DNA from 3 places in the Ensifer sp. PDNC004 genome. Region 1 is predicted to be linked to each of the others. Evidence: riboswitches for the same ligand, from Rfam matches in the RefSeq annotation. Region 1 holds a riboswitch; each other region holds the start of a gene.
The links. A riboswitch is a leader RNA that binds a small molecule or an ion and turns the genes downstream of it on or off. The one in region 1 is predicted to bind thiamine pyrophosphate.

Region 1 (5,627 bases):
AGATCATCGAGACCGGCCGTTCCGACGGCGCCCGATCGGCCACGTTCTCGCCGAGAATGCGGACCTCGCCGCGATCGGGGTCCTCGAACCCGGCAATGATGTGGAGCAGCGTCGACTTGCCGGAGCCCGACGCACCGGCGACGGCGACGATGCCACCGGTGGCAATCGTGCAATCGAAGGTGAGCGCGGCCGTTTCGAAACGGACCTCGACATCGCGCAGCTCTATCGCGGGAACGGGGTGGGTCATGCTTTGCGTCTTTCCGGCCGGCTGTCATTCGCCGTGCCGAGGATGGTGAAGATCAGGCACAGAAGCCCGAGGAAAAGGGCGAGACCGGCGGCGTCGGCGGTGCGGTAGCTGCCCATGCGGCTATAGAGCAGCCAGGGCAGCGTCACCATGTCCTGGCTGCCGAAGAGGGCGACGGCGCCGAGGTCGCCGAGCGACAGCGCCATGGCGAAGGAAAGTGCCATCAGCAGCGGCTTGCGCAGCGCCGGAAAGTCGATCCATCGCAGGCGATCAAAGCCACGGATGCCAAGGCTTGCCGTCAGCCGTTCCGACCGCGCCGCATGGGTCGCCATTGCCGGCGCGAGGATGCGGTGGACGAAGGGAAGCGCCATCAGCGCATTGATCGCCACGACGATAAAGGGCGCAAAACGCGCGACATCGCCGAAGGGACGCAGCAGAAGGAACCAGCCGGCGCCGAGCACCACGGGCGGCACCAGCAGGATCAGCGAGGTGCTGGCGCCGATGGCGCCGGCAAAGCCGCGGGCGAGCGACGTCGCGTGACGCGGCGCGGTGACGGTCGCGGCTGCGCGGATCATCACGGCCGCCATGGTGACGGAGGCGAGGGCCGACGCGAGCGCGATTGCCGCGCTGGTCAGCAGCGCCCGGTGCACCGCCGGGTCGCGCGCGAGCTTCAGCAGATCGGCTTCGAGGCCGGAGGTGAGGACGGCGATCAGCGGTGCGCCAAGAAACAGAAAGGCAAGGGCGATCCAGGCGCCATCACTCAGGCGCGCGATCCTGGACGCGCCATCGAAGCGGCGCACGGTGCGGCCACCGGTCATGCCCTCTTCCGGCTCGGTCGCCAGATAACGAAGCAGGAACAGCAGCAGGCCGGTCATGGCGATCTGCAGGGCCGATAGCGCGATGGCGCGCGGCGGATCGAAGTCGAAGCGCAGCGCCTGGTAGATTGCCACTTCGATTGTGCTGGCCGCAGGCCCGCCGCCAAGCGTCAACACGAGGGTGAAGCTGGTGGCACAGAGCATGAAGACGAGGCCGGCGGCACCTGGAAGGAGGCCGCGCAGGACCGGCCATTCGATGAAACGGAAGAGTGCTCGCGACGGCATGCCGAGATTGGCGGCGCTGCGCCAATACTCGGCGGGGATGCGCTCGAGCCCGGCCAGGAAGAGGCGCGCCGCAAGCGGCATGTTGAAGAAGACGTGGGCGAGCAGGATGCCGAACAGGCCGTAGATGCTGACGGGCTGCGCGAGGCCGAGCCAGCGCAGGCCGGAATTGAGGAAGCCCTGGCGCCCCCAGATCTCGATCAAGCCGAGTGCGCCGACGAGAACGGGCAGGCCGAGCGGCAACGCCATCAGGCGCAAGAGCCAGATGCGGCCGGGAAACTGCGGCCGTCGCGCCAGCGCCCGGGCGACCGGGATGGCAAAGAGAACCGACAGCAGCGTCGAGAGTGTCGCCTGCAGCAGGGTGAAGCGGGTGACGCGCCAGATATAGGCGTCGAACAGCGCGTCATCGCTCGCGCCGCCCGTCTGGCTCAGCAAGGCGACGATCGCCAGGCCGACGAAAAGCACGAAGGCGCCGAGGCAGGCTGCCCCGGCGACCACTGTCATGCGATTTTCGCGCAGTGCGAACAATCCGGCCTCAGTTCTTGCTCATGGCGGCGAGCCATTCGTCGATCCAGGCCTTGCGGTTCTTGGCGACCTCCTCCGAAGGCAGGAGGAAGGTGTTCTCCGGCTTGACCAGCTTGTTGAAGGCGTCCGGCAGCGGCTCCTTGGTCGCTGCGACCGGCATCATCCAGTTGGTCGTCGGGATGATCGACTGGAAGTCCGGACCGGTCATGAAGGCGAGGAACTGCTTTGCCAGTTCCGGCTCCTTGGCGTTCTTGGTCATGCCGGCGACTTCGATCTGGATGTAGTGGCCTTCGGAGAAGGCAGCCGCCTGATAGCGCTCGGTGTTTTCCGCGACCATGTGGTAGGCCGGCGACGTGGTGTAGGACAGCACCATCGGCGCCTCGCCCTTGGTGAAGAGGCCATAGGCTTCCGACCAGCCGGGAGTGACGGTCAGGACGCGGTCCTTCAGCTTCGCCCAGGCGGCACCCGCCTCGTCGCCATAGACGGCCTTGACCCAGAGGAGCAGGCCGAGGCCCGGCGTCGACGTGCGCGGATCCTCGATGACGATCTTTTGTGACGGGTCACCTTCGACCAGTTCCTTGAGGCTCTTCGGTGGCGTCTTCAGCGTCTCGGTATCGTAGACGACGGCGAAGTGGCCGTAGTCATAGGGCAGGAAGGTGTCGTCGGAGAAGTTGCCGGGCACGGTGACGCCGGTTGCCTCGATGCCGTGCGGCGCGAAGAAGCCGGTCGCCTTGGCTTCGGCCACGAGGTTGGTGTCGAGGCCGAGCACGATGTCGGCCTTGGAAGCCGCGCCTTCGAGCTTCAGGCGGGTGAGAAGCTCGACGCCGTCGGCGACGCCGACGTAGTTGACCTTGCACTCGCAGGTCTTCTCGAAGGCTTCCGCAACCTTGGCGCCCGGTCCCCATTCGGTGATGAAGCTCTCATAGGTAAAGACCGTCAGCGTCGTGTCGGCCGCGGTCGCGACGCCGGAAAAAACGAGGCTTGCGGCGGCCGCAAGGGCTAGCCGGCTAAAGAGTTTGAGTTGCGATGAATTGGACATGGCGAGGACCTCTCTCCCAAAGTTCGTTGTTGCATGGGAAAAGGGCGTATCGATCCGATCGCGTCTAATCCCTCCGCCGGTATGAGCCGGATCAGGTTCCGCGGGTTGGCGTTTTTACGCCTCTCAGCCTCCGGCCGCCATGCGGTCGGGAGGCACCCCGTTAGAGCGGCAAGAGATTTACCGCTGCCAAGGCCCCAAGGCAAGCGATGTTTGCGAGGAAGCAAGGGCGCCTGGCCGGCACAACGGCGCATGTTTGCGTAAGCCGCCAACTGCGCTACACAACGGCAGCGAGGAGGAAATGTCATGCCCGATATGCTCGTTCGACTTTATGCCCTGCCGGCTGAGCCTCAGTCGAAGCTTGATCCTGGCATCAGCATTCGCCGCGCCATGGCGCCGGAGCGCCGCCTGGTCGTGTCCTGGATCGAAAAGACCTTTGGCGCCGGATGGGCGGGCGAGGCGGAAGCCGCCTTTTCCTCGACCCCGACACGCATGCATGTCGCAGTCCATGACGAAAAGATCGTCGGCTTTTCCTGCCACGACGTGACGGCGCTCGGCTTTTTCGGTCCGACCGGTGTCGACGAAGGCATGCGCGGGCAGGGGATCGGCGAGGCGCTGCTGCTTGCAAGCCTGACGGCCATGCGCGCGGCCGGCTACGGCTATGCGATTATCGGCGGTGTCGGGCCCGCGAAGTTCTACGAGCGGGTGGCCGGGGCTGTCGAGATCCCGGATTCGACCCCCGGCATTTATGCCGGCATGCTGTTCCCCGATCCGGTGCCCGAGGGGCATTGACGGTCTGACCAAAATACCGAGAACCGGTCGCCCGACGGTTTTCTTCGTTTTCCTTCGGCGGTCCTTTGCGCTATGGGCTTTGCCATGGCTCGATCGACCTTCACCATTCTGCTTGGCGGCGCCCTTTCGCTGACCGACCGGCTGGCTCACCAACTGGCCGCAAGTCGCTTCATCGCGGCTGATGGCGGCATGCGCCATGCGCGGCTGCTCGGCATCGTGCCCGATGTCTGGGTCGGTGATTTCGATTCGACCGAGGAAGCCCTTCTTGCGGACTACGCGTCGGTCCCGCGCGAGCCCTATCCGGCGGCAAAGGCCGCGACGGATGGCGAGATCGCGGTCGAGGCGGCGCTGTCGCGCGGGGCCGATCGCCTGATCTTCGCCGGCGCGCTCGGCGGCACCCGCAGTGATCATGCGTTCATGCATCTGCTTCATGCCGTCGCCCTTGCCGAGCGCGGGCTTTCGGTGTTGATGACGTCGGGCGAGGAAGAGGCCTATCCACTGCTGGCCGGCCCGCTCGAAGTCGACCTGCCCAAGGGCTGCCTCTTCTCGGTGCTGGGTCTGACCGAGCTTACCGGCCTTTCGATCGTCAATGCGCGCTACCCGCTTGACGATTTCACCCTGCCGTTCGGTTCGTCCCGAACCGTTTCCAACGTTGCGGAGGGTCCCCTTCGCTTCACTCTCAAGAGCGGCCGCGCCCTGGTGCTTGCCCGCCCCTATGATCTTTCCGGAGCCTGAGCCTTGGCGCCTCCCATTCTGAAACTCGACGATATCTTCCTCACCTTTGGCGGCACGCCGCTGCTTGCCGGCGCCAATTTTCAAGTGGAGCCGGGCGACAAGATCTGCCTGGTCGGCCGCAACGGCTCGGGCAAATCGACGCTGATGAAGATCGCCGCGGGCCTTGCAGAGGCGCAGTCGGGCGAAGTGTTCCGCCATCCCTCGGCGACCATCCGCTATCTGCACCAGGCGCCGGACTTCGACGGTTACGACACGGTGCAGGCCTATGCCGAGGCGGGCCTCGGCCCGAGCGACGATCCCTATCGCGTCGCCTACCTGCTGCAACACCTGGGTCTGACCGGCGAAGAAGACCCGAAGCGCCTTTCTGGCGGCGAGGCGCGTCGCGCAGCACTTGCCCGCGTCATGGCGCCGGAGCCGGACATCCTTTTGCTCGACGAGCCGACCAACCATCTCGACCTGCCGACGATCGAATGGCTGGAAGACGAACTGATCCGCAGCCGTTCGGCGCTGGTGCTGATCTCGCACGACCGGCGCTTCCTGGAAAAGGTCTCGACCGCCACCGTCTGGCTCGACCGCGGCCAGTCGCGCCGCCTTGACCGTGGCTTCGCTCATTTCGAGGCCTGGCGTGATGAAGTGCTAGAGGCGGAAGAACTGGAACAGCACAAGCTCGGCAAGGCGATCGAACGCGAAGAGCATTGGCTGCGCTACGGCGTGACCGCGCGGCGCAAGCGCAACATGCGTCGCCTTGGCGAGCTGCAGACCATGCGGGCGACCTATCGCGGCCACAAGGGGCCGCAGGGCACCGTGCAGGCGACGGCCGCCGACGCCAAGGAATCCGGCAAGCTGGTGATCGAGGCCGAGAAGATCACCAAGGCCTATGGCGAGCGCACAATCGTCGCGCCGTTCTCGATCCGCGTGCACCGCGGCGACCGCATCGGTCTCGTCGGCCCGAACGGTGCCGGCAAGACGACGCTCCTGAAGATACTGACCGGGCAGATCGAGCCCGACACAGGCACGGTAAAGCTCGGCACCAATCTGGAAATCGCGACGCTCGACCAGAAGCGCGAAGACCTCAATCTCGACGATACGCTGGCGCACTACCTGACGGACGGGCGCGGCGACAACCTGCTGGTCAATGGCGAGCAGCGCCACGTTACCGGTTACATGAAGGACTTCCTGTTCCAGCCGGAGCAGGCGC
Region 2 (5,627 bases), on a different replicon from region 1:
GCCAGACGCTGGCGCTCGTCTCAGCGCGCGATCGCGCCGCCCGCGACGAGCTGGAAACCCGCGTGGCGGAGCGCACCCATGACCTCAGCCTTGCCCGTGATCATCTCGAAACCGAGATCGCCGACCACCGGCGCACCGGCGAAAAGCTGCAGGCGGTGCAACAGGAGCTGGTCCAGGCGAACCGGCTGGCGATCCTCGGCCAGGTGGCGGCCGGCGTCGCCCATGAGATCAACCAGCCGGTCGCGACCATCCGCGCCTATGCCGACAACGCCCGCACCTTCCTCGATCGCGGCCAGCAGCAGACCGCGGTCGAGAACCTCGTCAGCATCGCTGAACTGACCGACCGGGTCGGCACCATCACCGACGAACTCAGAAGCTTTGCCCGCAAGGGCCGCTTCGTCGCCGAACCGACGCCGATGCGCGACGTGATCGAAGGGGCGATGCTGTTGCTGCGCAGCCGCTTTGCCGGCCGCATGGATGCGATCGTCATCGACCTGCCGGAAAATGGCCTACGCGTGCTCGGCAGCCGCATCCGGCTGGAACAGGTGCTGATCAATCTTCTCCAGAACGCGCTGGAAGCGCTCGGCGCGCGCGGCGATGCCGAGATCCGCGTGCGCTGCGAGGAGAGCCCGTCCGGGACGGTTTCGCTCGTCGTTGCCGACAACGGCCCGGGCATTCCCCCGCATATCCGCGAGGATCTGTTCACGCCGTTCAACACCTCGAAGGACGAGGGCCTCGGCCTTGGCCTTGCCATCTCCAAGGAGATCGTCGCCGATTATGGCGGCGATATCACCGTCGACACCAGCGACAAGGGCACCGTTTTCACGGTTCGCCTGAAGAGGGCCTGAGCGATGCAGCCGACCGTCTATCTCGTCGATGACGACACCCATCTGCGCAAGGCGATGACGCAGACGCTGGAACTCGCCGGCCTCACCGTCATCCCGTTTGCCAGCGCCGCCGAAGCGTTGAAGACGCTCGATGCCAATTTCGACGGCATCGTCGTCAGCGATATCCGCATGCCGGGCATCGACGGCCTCGCCTTCTTCCGCCGCATCGAAGCCTTCGACGCAGACCTGCCGGTGATCCTGGTGACCGGCCACGGCGATATCCCGATGGCGGTGCAGGCGCTTCAGGACGGCGTCTACGACTTCATCCCAAAACCCTTCGCCGCCGACCGGCTGGTGCAGAGCGTGCATCGCGCTCTGGAAAAACGCCGGCTCGTGATGGAGAACCGCGCACTGAAGCGGGCCGCCGAGACGGCCGGCGACAGCCTGCCGCTGATCGGCCAGACGCCGGTCATGGAACGCCTGCGCCAGACGATCCGGCACATCGCCGATACCGATGTCGACGTGCTCGTCGCCGGTGAGACCGGCAGCGGCAAGGAGGTGGTGGCGACCCTGCTTCACAATTGGAGCCGCCGCCGCAACGGCAATTTCGTGGCGCTGAATTGCGGCGCTCTGCCGGAGACGGTCATCGAAAGCGAACTCTTCGGCCATGAACCGGGCGCCTTCACCGGCGCCTTGAAGAAGCGCATCGGACGGATCGAGCATGCGAGCGGCGGCACGCTGTTCCTCGACGAAATCGAGGCGATGCCGCCGGCAACGCAGGTGAAGATGCTGCGCGTTCTGGAAGCGCGCGAGATCACGCCGCTTGGCACCAACCAGGTTCGTCCGGTCGATATCCGCGTCATCGCGGCTGCCAAGATCGATCTCGGCAATCCGGCGGAGCGCGGCGACTTCCGCGAAGACCTCTACTTCCGATTGAACGTCGTGACGCTGTCGATCCCGCCGCTGCGCGAACGCCGTGACGATATCCCGCTGCTCTTCTCGCACTTCCTGACCCGGGCGGCCGAGCGCTTCAAGCGAGACGTGCCGATGATCTCTCCAGCCGTACAACGGCATCTGGTGACGCATGCCTGGCCGGGCAATGTGCGTGAACTCTCGCATTTTGCCGAGCGGGTGGCGCTTGGTGTGGAAGGTCCGCTGGGCCAAACGATTGCGCCTACCGAACAGCCCGGATTCGCGCTGCCGGAACGGCTTGAACGCTACGAGGCGGAGATCCTGAAGGAGGCGCTGCGCGCCCAGCGCGGCGACGTCAAGGCGACGATCGAGGCGCTCGGCATCCCGCGCAAGACCTTCTACGACAAGCTCCAGCGCCACGGCATCAACCGCGCCGACTATGCCGAGCGGACAGCACCGGAAAAGGCCGGCCGCTAGCGCCAAATTCGAATCCGAAAACACACGCACTAGGTGCATCTTTGTCGACACGCGAATTCACGCTTGACGACCCGGGCCGTTCGATGGCTATGATCCAGGCATTCACCAGGGGGGTCCCGCAAGGGGCTGAGATTCTGCTGGATGGCCGGCTTGCCGGCTATAGCGCAGTGACCCGTTGAACCTGATCCAGTTCATACTGGCGTAGGGACGGTGCAGATATCGAAGCCAGGATTCCGTGCGGTGAGCACCTGGCGGAGCGTCTTTCATCTTTCCGGCATCAGAACTGGGTCTCCAATCGCAAACTTGGAGCCTCGTCATGAATATTGCCACCAAAACCGCAGCCCTCGCGGTCACGCAAGGCCCGCTTCCGGCCTCCCGAAAGATCCACAAGCCGGGCGTTCTTCATCCGGATATCCGCGTGCCAATGCGCGAGATTGCTCTGCACCCGACCTCGGGCGAGCAACCGGTCACGGTCTATGACTCCTCCGGCGCGTACACCGCCGACGGTGCCGAGATCCGCATCGAGGACGGCCTGCCGCGGCTTCGCCGCAACTGGATCGTCGATCGCGGCGATGTCGAGACCTATGAGGGACGCACCGTCCGCCCCGAAGACAACGGCTTTGTGAGCGGCGACCGGCTGACACCGACCTTCCCGTTCCAGCATGCGCCGCTGAAGGCCACGGGTGGCCGGGCAGTGACGCAGCTTGCCTATGCCCGCGCCGGCATCATCACGCCGGAGATGGAGTTCGTGGCGATCCGCGAGAACCTCGGCCGCGACGCGGCGCGCGCGAAGGTCCGCGACGGCGAAAGCTTCGGCGCCCACGTTCCCGATCACGTGACGCCGGAATTCGTGCGCCAGGAAATCGCCAGCGGCCGGGCGATCCTGCCCGCCAACATCAACCACCCGGAATCCGAACCGATGATCATCGGCCGGAACTTCCTGGTGAAGATCAACGCCAATATCGGCAACTCCGCCGTCACCTCGTCGATGGCCGAGGAAGTCGAGAAGATGGTCTGGGCGACGCGCTGGGGTGCTGACACGGTCATGGACCTTTCGACCGGCCGCAACATCCACAACATCCGCGAATGGATCATCCGCAACTCGCCGGTTCCGATCGGCACCGTACCGCTCTACCAGGCGCTGGAAAAGGTCAACGGCATTGCCGAGGACCTCACCTGGGAAGTCTATCGCGACACGCTGATCGAGCAGGCCGAGCAGGGCGTCGACTATTTCACCATCCATGCCGGCGTCCGCCTGCACTACATCCCGCTCACCGTCGACCGCGTCACCGGCATCGTGTCACGCGGCGGCTCGATCATGGCCAAGTGGTGTCTGCATCATCATCGTGAGAGCTTCCTCTACGAGCATTTCGAGGAGATCTGCGACATCTGCCGCGCCTATGACGTCTCCTTCTCGCTCGGCGACGGCCTGCGCCCGGGCTCGATCGCCGACGCCAACGACGCGGCACAATTCGCCGAACTCGAAACGCTCGGCGAACTCACCAAGATCGCCTGGGCCAAGGATTGTCAGGTCATGATCGAAGGCCCCGGCCACGTGCCGATGCACAAGATCAAGGAGAACATGGACAAGCAGCTCGCGGTCTGCGGCGAGGCGCCGTTCTATACGCTCGGACCGCTGACGACGGACATCGCACCCGGCTACGACCACATCACGTCCGGCATCGGTGCTGCGATGATCGGCTGGTTCGGCACCGCCATGCTCTGCTATGTCACGCCGAAGGAGCATCTCGGCCTGCCTGACCGCAACGACGTCAAGGTCGGCGTCATCACCTACAAGATCGCCGCCCATGCCGCCGATCTCGCCAAGGGTCACCCGGCAGCCCAGGTGCGCGACGACGCGCTGTCGCGCGCCCGCTTCGAGTTCCGCTGGGAGGACCAGTTCAACCTCTCGCTCGACCCGGAAACAGCCCGCAATTTTCACGACGAGACCCTGCCGAAGGAGGCGCACAAGGTCGCGCATTTCTGCTCCATGTGTGGCCCGAAATTCTGTTCCATGCGGATCTCGCACGACATCCGGGCCGAGGCGCAGAAGGAAGGGCTGGAGGCGATGGCTGCGAAGTACCGCGAGGGCGGCGACCTCTACATGCCGGTGGAAAAGGCGGCTGGCGCGGCCGAGTAGGCGGCAAAGCCCACTGAAGGGGCCGGTCACGGCCCCTTCAATTCGCGCAGGATTTCCCGGTGCTCGCCAACGGTCTCCTCCTCCTTCACGTTCGGGTTTGACCGGAGTGGCAGGCGCGCTTCCGACCCGCCCAATCGACGAATGCGCCCCCCCCCCGTCGAACCCGCGATCATCGGCGTGTTGCGGCCACCGCCATGGGCCCGCACCTTGCGCGGCACCCGAATAGCTTGTCCCCGCGTCGATTGAACGGTATGCAAGGCACTCGCAAAAGTCGCTGTCGGCGAAATTCATTCGCGACGCGCTGCAGTCCTATGACGCGCAGAAGGTCTTGCAGAACGACGCAACAACGCCGTTCGCACAAGGAGAAAGACTTGAGGACACGCCTGCTGAGACTGACGGCCCTGTCCATCGGGGCCCTTGCATTCGCAGGCGACCTGCCGCGCGATGGGAGCTTTACCGCGGGCCTTTCCTGGATTTCCGCCGCCCATGCGGACGACGCCAATACCGGCGGCGGGAATGGTGAAGGTGCTCCGGGCGGCGGCGACCAAGGCGGCGAAAACGTCGGGAGCGGCGGCACCGAGGGTGGCGGTGACGGGAGTGGCGGCAACTGGGGCTCCGGCGACGGTAGCGGCGTGGGTGGCGAGCCCGGTGGGACCGGCGCAGGCGGCGGAGGCGGCGTCATCGACGGAAGCGGCCTGAGCGGTGGAGACAGCGAGCGTCACTCTTCGCGCGACGGGCGCGATTACGGACCGACCGGCAGCGTATGGCACGGCGGCAGCAGCTTCCTCAATCTTTTCCGCCAGACACCGGAAGAGCCCGCCGAGGGGAGCGGGCCAGAATCTTCCACCCGGCAGAAGGGCGATGCGGGATCCCATAAAAGTGCGGGTCACACGAAAAAAGAGCCTTGAAGCGACGTCTGCACGCTCGGGCCAAGCCTTGGCATGATGGGAAGAGGGAAGCGCGACATCGATCCTGTTTAATCAACGGACGCGCAATACCCCTACCCCTCTAGCGACTCCCCACCATCCGCTCGACCACGTCGAGCAACACATTGGCGCCGGCGACGAGCTCGTCCGGCTCCGTGTGTTCACGCGGGTTGTGGCTGATGCCGTCGCGGCTCGGCACGAAGATCATCGCCGTCGGCGCGATGCGCGCGATCATCTGGGCGTCATGGCCGGCGCCCGAGGTCATGCGCCGGCTCTTGAGGCCTCGCGCGCTGGCCGAAGCCTCGATCGCTGCGACGATGCCCTGATCGAAGACCACCGGCTGGA
Region 3 (5,627 bases), on a different replicon from region 1:
CTTGATAGAGAGCAGCCGGCTCATCTGAACGGCGTTGGGATCGAACTGCGCACGGTGGACGGTGTGGGCGCGGTAGAGCAGATCGTTGAACGGCAGATTATAGATTTTCTCCGCTTCCGGCCGGGCCCAGCGGGATTGGGCCGCGTCGCCCGGGATCAAATCAGCACCAGTCGGTCGGTTTTCGTCCAGCATTTCAGCTTGTCCTCCAGGTCGTCGCGATCGTAAAATAGATAGAATCCAATATTATCTATAATTTTGACGGACGCGGGAATTCGCAAGCACCCAAGCGGAGAAATTCTTACATCTTATATTCTTCAGGTTGTATCTTCGGATCACATGAGGGTCCGGACGCCGTCGACAGAGGGCAAGAACCGACAATCAATCACTCTCGCGTCAGCCCGGAAATCTCGCACGTCCACCAACGAAACCGTTACGACTCCGGACTTTCCCGGCACTCCAAGCTCCACTCCGGTCGGCCAACACCCTTCCTTCCATCACGCCACCGACACCTCCGCTTTCTCGCAGCAAAATTATAGATAATTTTTTCGGCAGTCAGATCACAGTCAGCACGAATGCTGGCTCTTGACAAAAACGGCCCCGAGCGGTCAGCTTGGAGCATTCACCAGGGGTGTCCCGCCAAGGGGCTGAGATTCTGCTATGCGGTTGCGCGGCGCAGTGACCCGTTGAACCTGATCCAGTTCATACTGGCGTAGGGACGGTGCAGACTCGCTGCCGCAAACGTCGCGCTCACGTGACGGATCAATCGGCAAGGCGTCCTTCCCCTCCCCCGCTCCTGAACTGGGTCTCCACCTTTGGAGCCTCGGCATGCACACCGCCAACACCATCCCGCTTCGTTGCCTACGACGGCCCGTCCGCGCCGCACGGGAGCGCTGAGCGATGCGGGTCCTCCTGAAAGGTGCCGGCGTCGCAGGGCTCTGTCTGGCCCATGAACTCAGCGCCCGCGGTGTCGCGGTGACGGTCGTCGAGCGTAAGCCAGGCTTTGCCGGTGCGGCATCCTGGTTTGCCGGCGGCATGCTGGCGCCCTGGTGCGAGCGCGAAAGCGCCGAAGAGGCGGTGCTGACGAAGGGCATCGGCGCCATCGACTGGTGGGACGACGTCCTGCCAGGCGAAGTTTCCCGCAACGGTACGCTGGTCGTCGCCCCGCCACGGGACGCCGGCGAACTCAGGCGCTTCGCCTCGCGCACCTCCGGCTACGAATGGCTCGATGCTGCCGCGATCGAACGGCTGGAACCGGCACTTGCCGGGCGCTTCCGGGAGGCTTTGTTCTTTCCGGGCGAGGCGCATCTCGACCCGCGCCGGGCGCTCGCCCGGCTGCGGCAGAAGCTTGTCGATCGCGGCATCGCCTTCGTCACCGAGGCGAGCGACAACGGACAGCACGATCTCGTCGCCGACTGCACGGGTGCGGCAGGCACCGGTGACACGCCCGGCCTGCGCGGCGTGCGCGGCGAAATGCTCTATCTTGAGACAAGCGACGTGGAGCTGTCGCGGCCCGTCAGGCTCATTCATCCGCGCATCCCGCTCTATATCGTGCCGCGCGGCGGCCTCTTCATGTGCGGGGCGACGATGATCGAGACGGATGATGGCGGACCGATCACCGCTCGTTCGCTCATGGAACTGCTGAACGCCGCCTATGCGCTGCATCCGGCCTTCGGCGAAGCGCGCCTCGTCGAGACCGGCGCCGGTGTCCGCCCCGCCTTCGCCGACAACCTGCCGCGTGCCCTGCGCGCCGGGCAGACCATCACGATCAACGGACTTTACCGCCATGGCTTCCTGCTTTCGCCGGCCCTGGCGGCCGAAGCAGCCGACCTTGCCCTTGTGCAGGACCTGAAGGGAGATGCCGCATGAGACTGACCGTCAATGGCGAGGATCACGACCTCGCCGTCGCCACCCTCGCCGAGCTTCTGGCTGCGCTCGACTTCGAAGGCGATTGGCTCGCCACTGCCGTCAACGGCGAACTGGTGCACCGGGCCGACCGTTCGGGTCATGCGCTTTGCGACCGGGACCGCATCGAAATTCTCTCGCCGATGAAAGGAGGCTGAGACATGCTGACGCTTTATGGACAGGACCTGCGCTCGAGACTGCTTCTCGGCACCGCCCGCTATCCCTCCCCCGCCGTGCTCGAAGATGCGGTGCGATCCTCGGGCACCGAGATCGTCACGGTCTCGCTTCGGCGCGAAACCGCCGGAGGCCGCCAGGGCGGCGCCTTCTTCGAACTGATCCGGGCGCTCGGCGTGCACGTGCTGCCGAACACCGCCGGCTGCCATTCGGTGTCCGAGGCGGTGCTGACGGCCAAGATGGCCCGCGAGGTCTTCGCAACCAACTGGCTGAAGCTCGAAGTGATCGGCCACCACGACACGCTGCAGCCCGATGTCTTCGGGCTGGTCGAGGCAGCGCGCATCCTCTCGGCCGAAGGGTTCGAGGTCTTTCCCTACACCACGGATGACCTTGTGGTTGCCGAGCGGCTCTTGGAAGCCGGCTGCAAGGTGCTGATGCCCTGGTGCGCGCCGATCGGCAGCGCCATGGGGCCACAGAACATCCAGGCGCTCCGGGCCATGCGGGCCAATTTCCCCGATGTGCCGCTGATCGTCGATGCCGGCATCGGCCGGCCCTCGCACGCAACGACGGTGATGGAACTCGGCTTCGACGCCGTCCTGCTCAACACGGCCGTCGCCGGTGCCGCCAGGCCCGCGCTGATGGCCTCGGCGTTTGCGGGCGCGATCAATGCCGGGCGGCAGGCCTTCGAGGCGGGCATGCTCGAACCGCGCGATTTTGCCGTTCCTTCCACCCCCGTCATCGGAAAGGCGGTGTTTGCGTGAAACTCGATCCCTTCTACCTCATCGTCGACAGCGCGGACTGGATCGAGCGGCTGGTGCCGCTCGGCGTCAAGCTGGTGCAGCTACGCGTCAAGGATCGTCCGGAACCGGAGCTCCGCCGCGAGATCCGCGCGGCCAAGGCTGTTTGCGACGAGCAGGACTGCCAGCTCATCGTCAACGACTACTGGCAGCTGGCGATCGCCGAAGGCTGCGACTTCGTCCATCTCGGTCAGGAGGACCTGGCGGAGGCCGACCTTGCCGCGATCCGCGCCGCCGGCCTGAAGCTCGGCCTCAGCACCCATGACGAGGCGGAACTGGAGACGGCGCTGGCAGCCGACCCGGACTACATCGCACTCGGGCCGGTCTACCCGACCATCCTCAAGGCGATGAAGTGGGCGCCGCAGGGACTGCCGCGTCTTGCCGCCTGGCGGAAGCGCGTCGGCTCCCTGCCGCTGGTCGCTATCGGCGGTCTCAACGTCGAGCGGATTGCCGGCGTCTTCGAGCACGGCGCCGACATCGCCGCCGTCGTGACGGACATCACCCGCAATGCCGACCCGGAAGGCCGGACCCGCGAATGGATTACCAGAACCGCACCGTGGCGATGAGCACGTGCCAGACCGCGGGCGTCGATCTCCGCGGTCAGGCGATCTCCAGCTGCGACAGCCAGGAGGCATCCAGGCCGCGCTTGCGGCAATAGGTGGCGAGCCGCTGGCGGGTCGGCCCCGGCCGGTCGAGGCCTAGGTAACGGGAGGCGTTCTTCCAGAAGATGTTCTGTTGGTCCTCCTCGCTGACATTGGCCTCTTTCAGTTGCTGGGCGATCCGCGGGACATAGGCGTTGTAGTCCTTCTCCAGCGCCATCATCGACCAGTCGGTGCCGAACATCAGATGGCGCGCACCGGGATCGTAGTCCTTCAGCCATTTGTCGAGCAGCGCGCGGATCTTTTCGTGCAGCCCGGGCGTGTTGTCGGTGACGAGTTCGCTGAGGTAACTCAGGTCGGCAAACAGGTTCGGCCGGCGCCCGTGGTCGATCGTCCTGCCGATGATGTCCTCCCAGGTCGGCGGGCCGGAGAACTTGTCCTGGGCACAGGACACCATGACGCCCGTCGGCGCGCCCGGGCGAATGACTTCATCGAATGCGCCGAAATGCGCGAGGTTGATGCGCAAGTCATTGTAACGGTTGGTATCGAGCAGCTTCTCCCAGTAGGCGGGGCTCGCCATATTGCCATAGCCGCAACCGGCGCCGATGCTGTTTTCCGCATGCGCCATGATCGGCACGCTGTTGTCGCGGCACCAGTCGTAGAGCCGCTTCAGCGCCGCATCGATCGCCGGATCCGCATTGCCCCAGGCCTTGAAGCCCATGGGCGGGTAGATCTTCACACCGATGAAGCCCTTTTCCATGATCGCATAGCGGACGTTTTCCAGCGACGAGCCGCGCTTCTGCGCCTCCCGATGCGGATCGAAGCCGACGAAGCTGTGCATGTGGATGCCGTGCCGCTTGATCACCAGCTGCTGGATCTCGTCCATCACGTCGATCTGGTCGTGCTGCGGCGATGCCCTGCCGCCGATCGATTTCTCGAAATCGAGGATGCTCGGCGTGATCATCGAGAACCGGCATTTCGACGCGAAGATCCGGGCATAGGTTTCCGCGAGGTTTTCCCGGTAGTCCTGCATGAGGCGCACGAAGGAAAGGTAGTTGCCGATCTGGTCGTGGGCCTTGGCGGCCGACGCCAGCGCATCGACATCCGTCTCCTCCACGCTGCCGGAGCGCCGTTGCAGGCCCTGCGGCAGGCCGGGGGCGCCGCCGATCTGTTCCAGCAGGCCCTGATAATCCGGCGTTTCGGCGCCGCTTTGTGCGGTCAACGACGCGCGCTGCTCGCCCGCTAGCGCGACCAGTTGCTTGACGGCGGTGCGCAACTGCTCGTCCTTCTGCCGCTCGAACTCGGCGTCGGAAGGGCGCGGCATCCGCCTCTTGAGAATGGCGTCCTCGACCTTGGCCTTTGGCGCGACATCGCCAAGGGCCGTCACGAGAAAGACCACCAGGGCGTTTTCCAGGCGCTTCGACTGCAGCGGATCGGCGGAGAGCCTCGCTTCCGGCAACTTTTCCCGCAGCGCCACATAGCGCACGAGCCCTTCGACCGGTACATCAGCCGCGTTGAAGAAATGGCAGTGAACGTCGACGATCGGATAGGGCAGCTCGCAGGCCGCAGCCGGTGGCCAGTCGTGTCGGCACCCGGAAAGCACATTCGCCATCACGCCTGCCGAGAACAGCCGCAAGACATTGCGGCGTGTCACGGCGGCGACCGGACCACCCCAGTCGACCCCCATCATCCCCTCCTGTTGCGAGACCCCCTCGAACAATCGGGCAAACATTACTCCGTTCGCAAGCGGCGTGGAACAGATATTTACTTGCCGTTACTGGAACCCCGTAGGTCAACACGGGCGGACTTTAAGTGCGAAAGGAGGCATGTTACTCTAAAATCTTGGGGAGAATTTTGCGTGGTAGGTGGCGCCGGCAAGAATGAATTCCAACGTTACCTGTCGGGAGCCCTGGTTCGATGGTCTGCCCCGGCGGCGACGGATTCGGCTGGCCCGACGCGCGAGGACTTTCCCGGCACATTGCTGTTCGCCGACATTTCCGGTTTTACCCGGCTGACCGCCAAATGGTCCGAAAGCGACCGCGCCGCCGGCGCCGAACGGGTAAGCCGGCTGCTCAACGGCTACATGGGACCACTCGTCCGGCATATCGAGGAACATGGCGGCACGGTGCTGAGCTTTGCCGGCGACAGCCTGCTT

Region 2: linked by a shared signal. The riboswitch ahead of thiC (phosphomethylpyrimidine synthase ThiC) and the one ahead of thiB (thiamine ABC transporter substrate binding subunit) in region 1 are both predicted to bind thiamine pyrophosphate.
Region 3: linked by a shared signal. The riboswitch ahead of thiO (glycine oxidase ThiO) and the one ahead of thiB (thiamine ABC transporter substrate binding subunit) in region 1 are both predicted to bind thiamine pyrophosphate.

What each region holds. Positions count from the first base shown of each region.
Region 1 covers NZ_CP070353.1:3,046,312-3,051,938, forward strand. The annotation lists gene thiQ (thiamine ABC transporter ATP-binding protein) at 1-247, opposite strand, end outside; gene thiP (thiamine/thiamine pyrophosphate ABC transporter permease ThiP) at 244-1,869, opposite strand; gene thiB (thiamine ABC transporter substrate binding subunit) at 1,877-2,905, opposite strand; TPP riboswitch at 2,957-3,075, opposite strand; gene JVX98_RS23000 (GNAT family N-acetyltransferase) at 3,209-3,694, shown strand; gene JVX98_RS23005 (thiamine diphosphokinase) at 3,779-4,429, shown strand; gene JVX98_RS23010 (ABC-F family ATP-binding cassette domain-containing protein) at 4,433-5,627, shown strand, end outside.
Region 2 covers NZ_CP070352.1:1,401,679-1,407,305, reverse strand. The annotation lists gene JVX98_RS06215 (ATP-binding protein) at 1-848, shown strand, start outside; gene JVX98_RS06210 (sigma-54 dependent transcriptional regulator) at 852-2,216, shown strand; TPP riboswitch at 2,314-2,442, shown strand; gene thiC (phosphomethylpyrimidine synthase ThiC) at 2,533-4,356, shown strand; gene JVX98_RS06200 (hypothetical protein) at 4,728-5,264, shown strand; gene JVX98_RS06195 (Zn-dependent hydrolase) at 5,365-5,627, opposite strand, start outside.
Region 3 covers NZ_CP070352.1:1,259,500-1,265,126, reverse strand. The annotation lists gene bioB (biotin synthase BioB) at 1-192, opposite strand, end outside; TPP riboswitch at 615-734, shown strand; gene thiO (glycine oxidase ThiO) at 898-1,866, shown strand; gene thiS (sulfur carrier protein ThiS) at 1,863-2,060, shown strand; gene JVX98_RS05590 (thiazole synthase) at 2,064-2,837, shown strand; gene JVX98_RS05585 (thiamine phosphate synthase) at 2,834-3,439, shown strand; gene JVX98_RS05580 (amidohydrolase family protein) at 3,474-5,159, opposite strand; gene JVX98_RS05575 (AAA family ATPase) at 5,331-5,627, shown strand, end outside.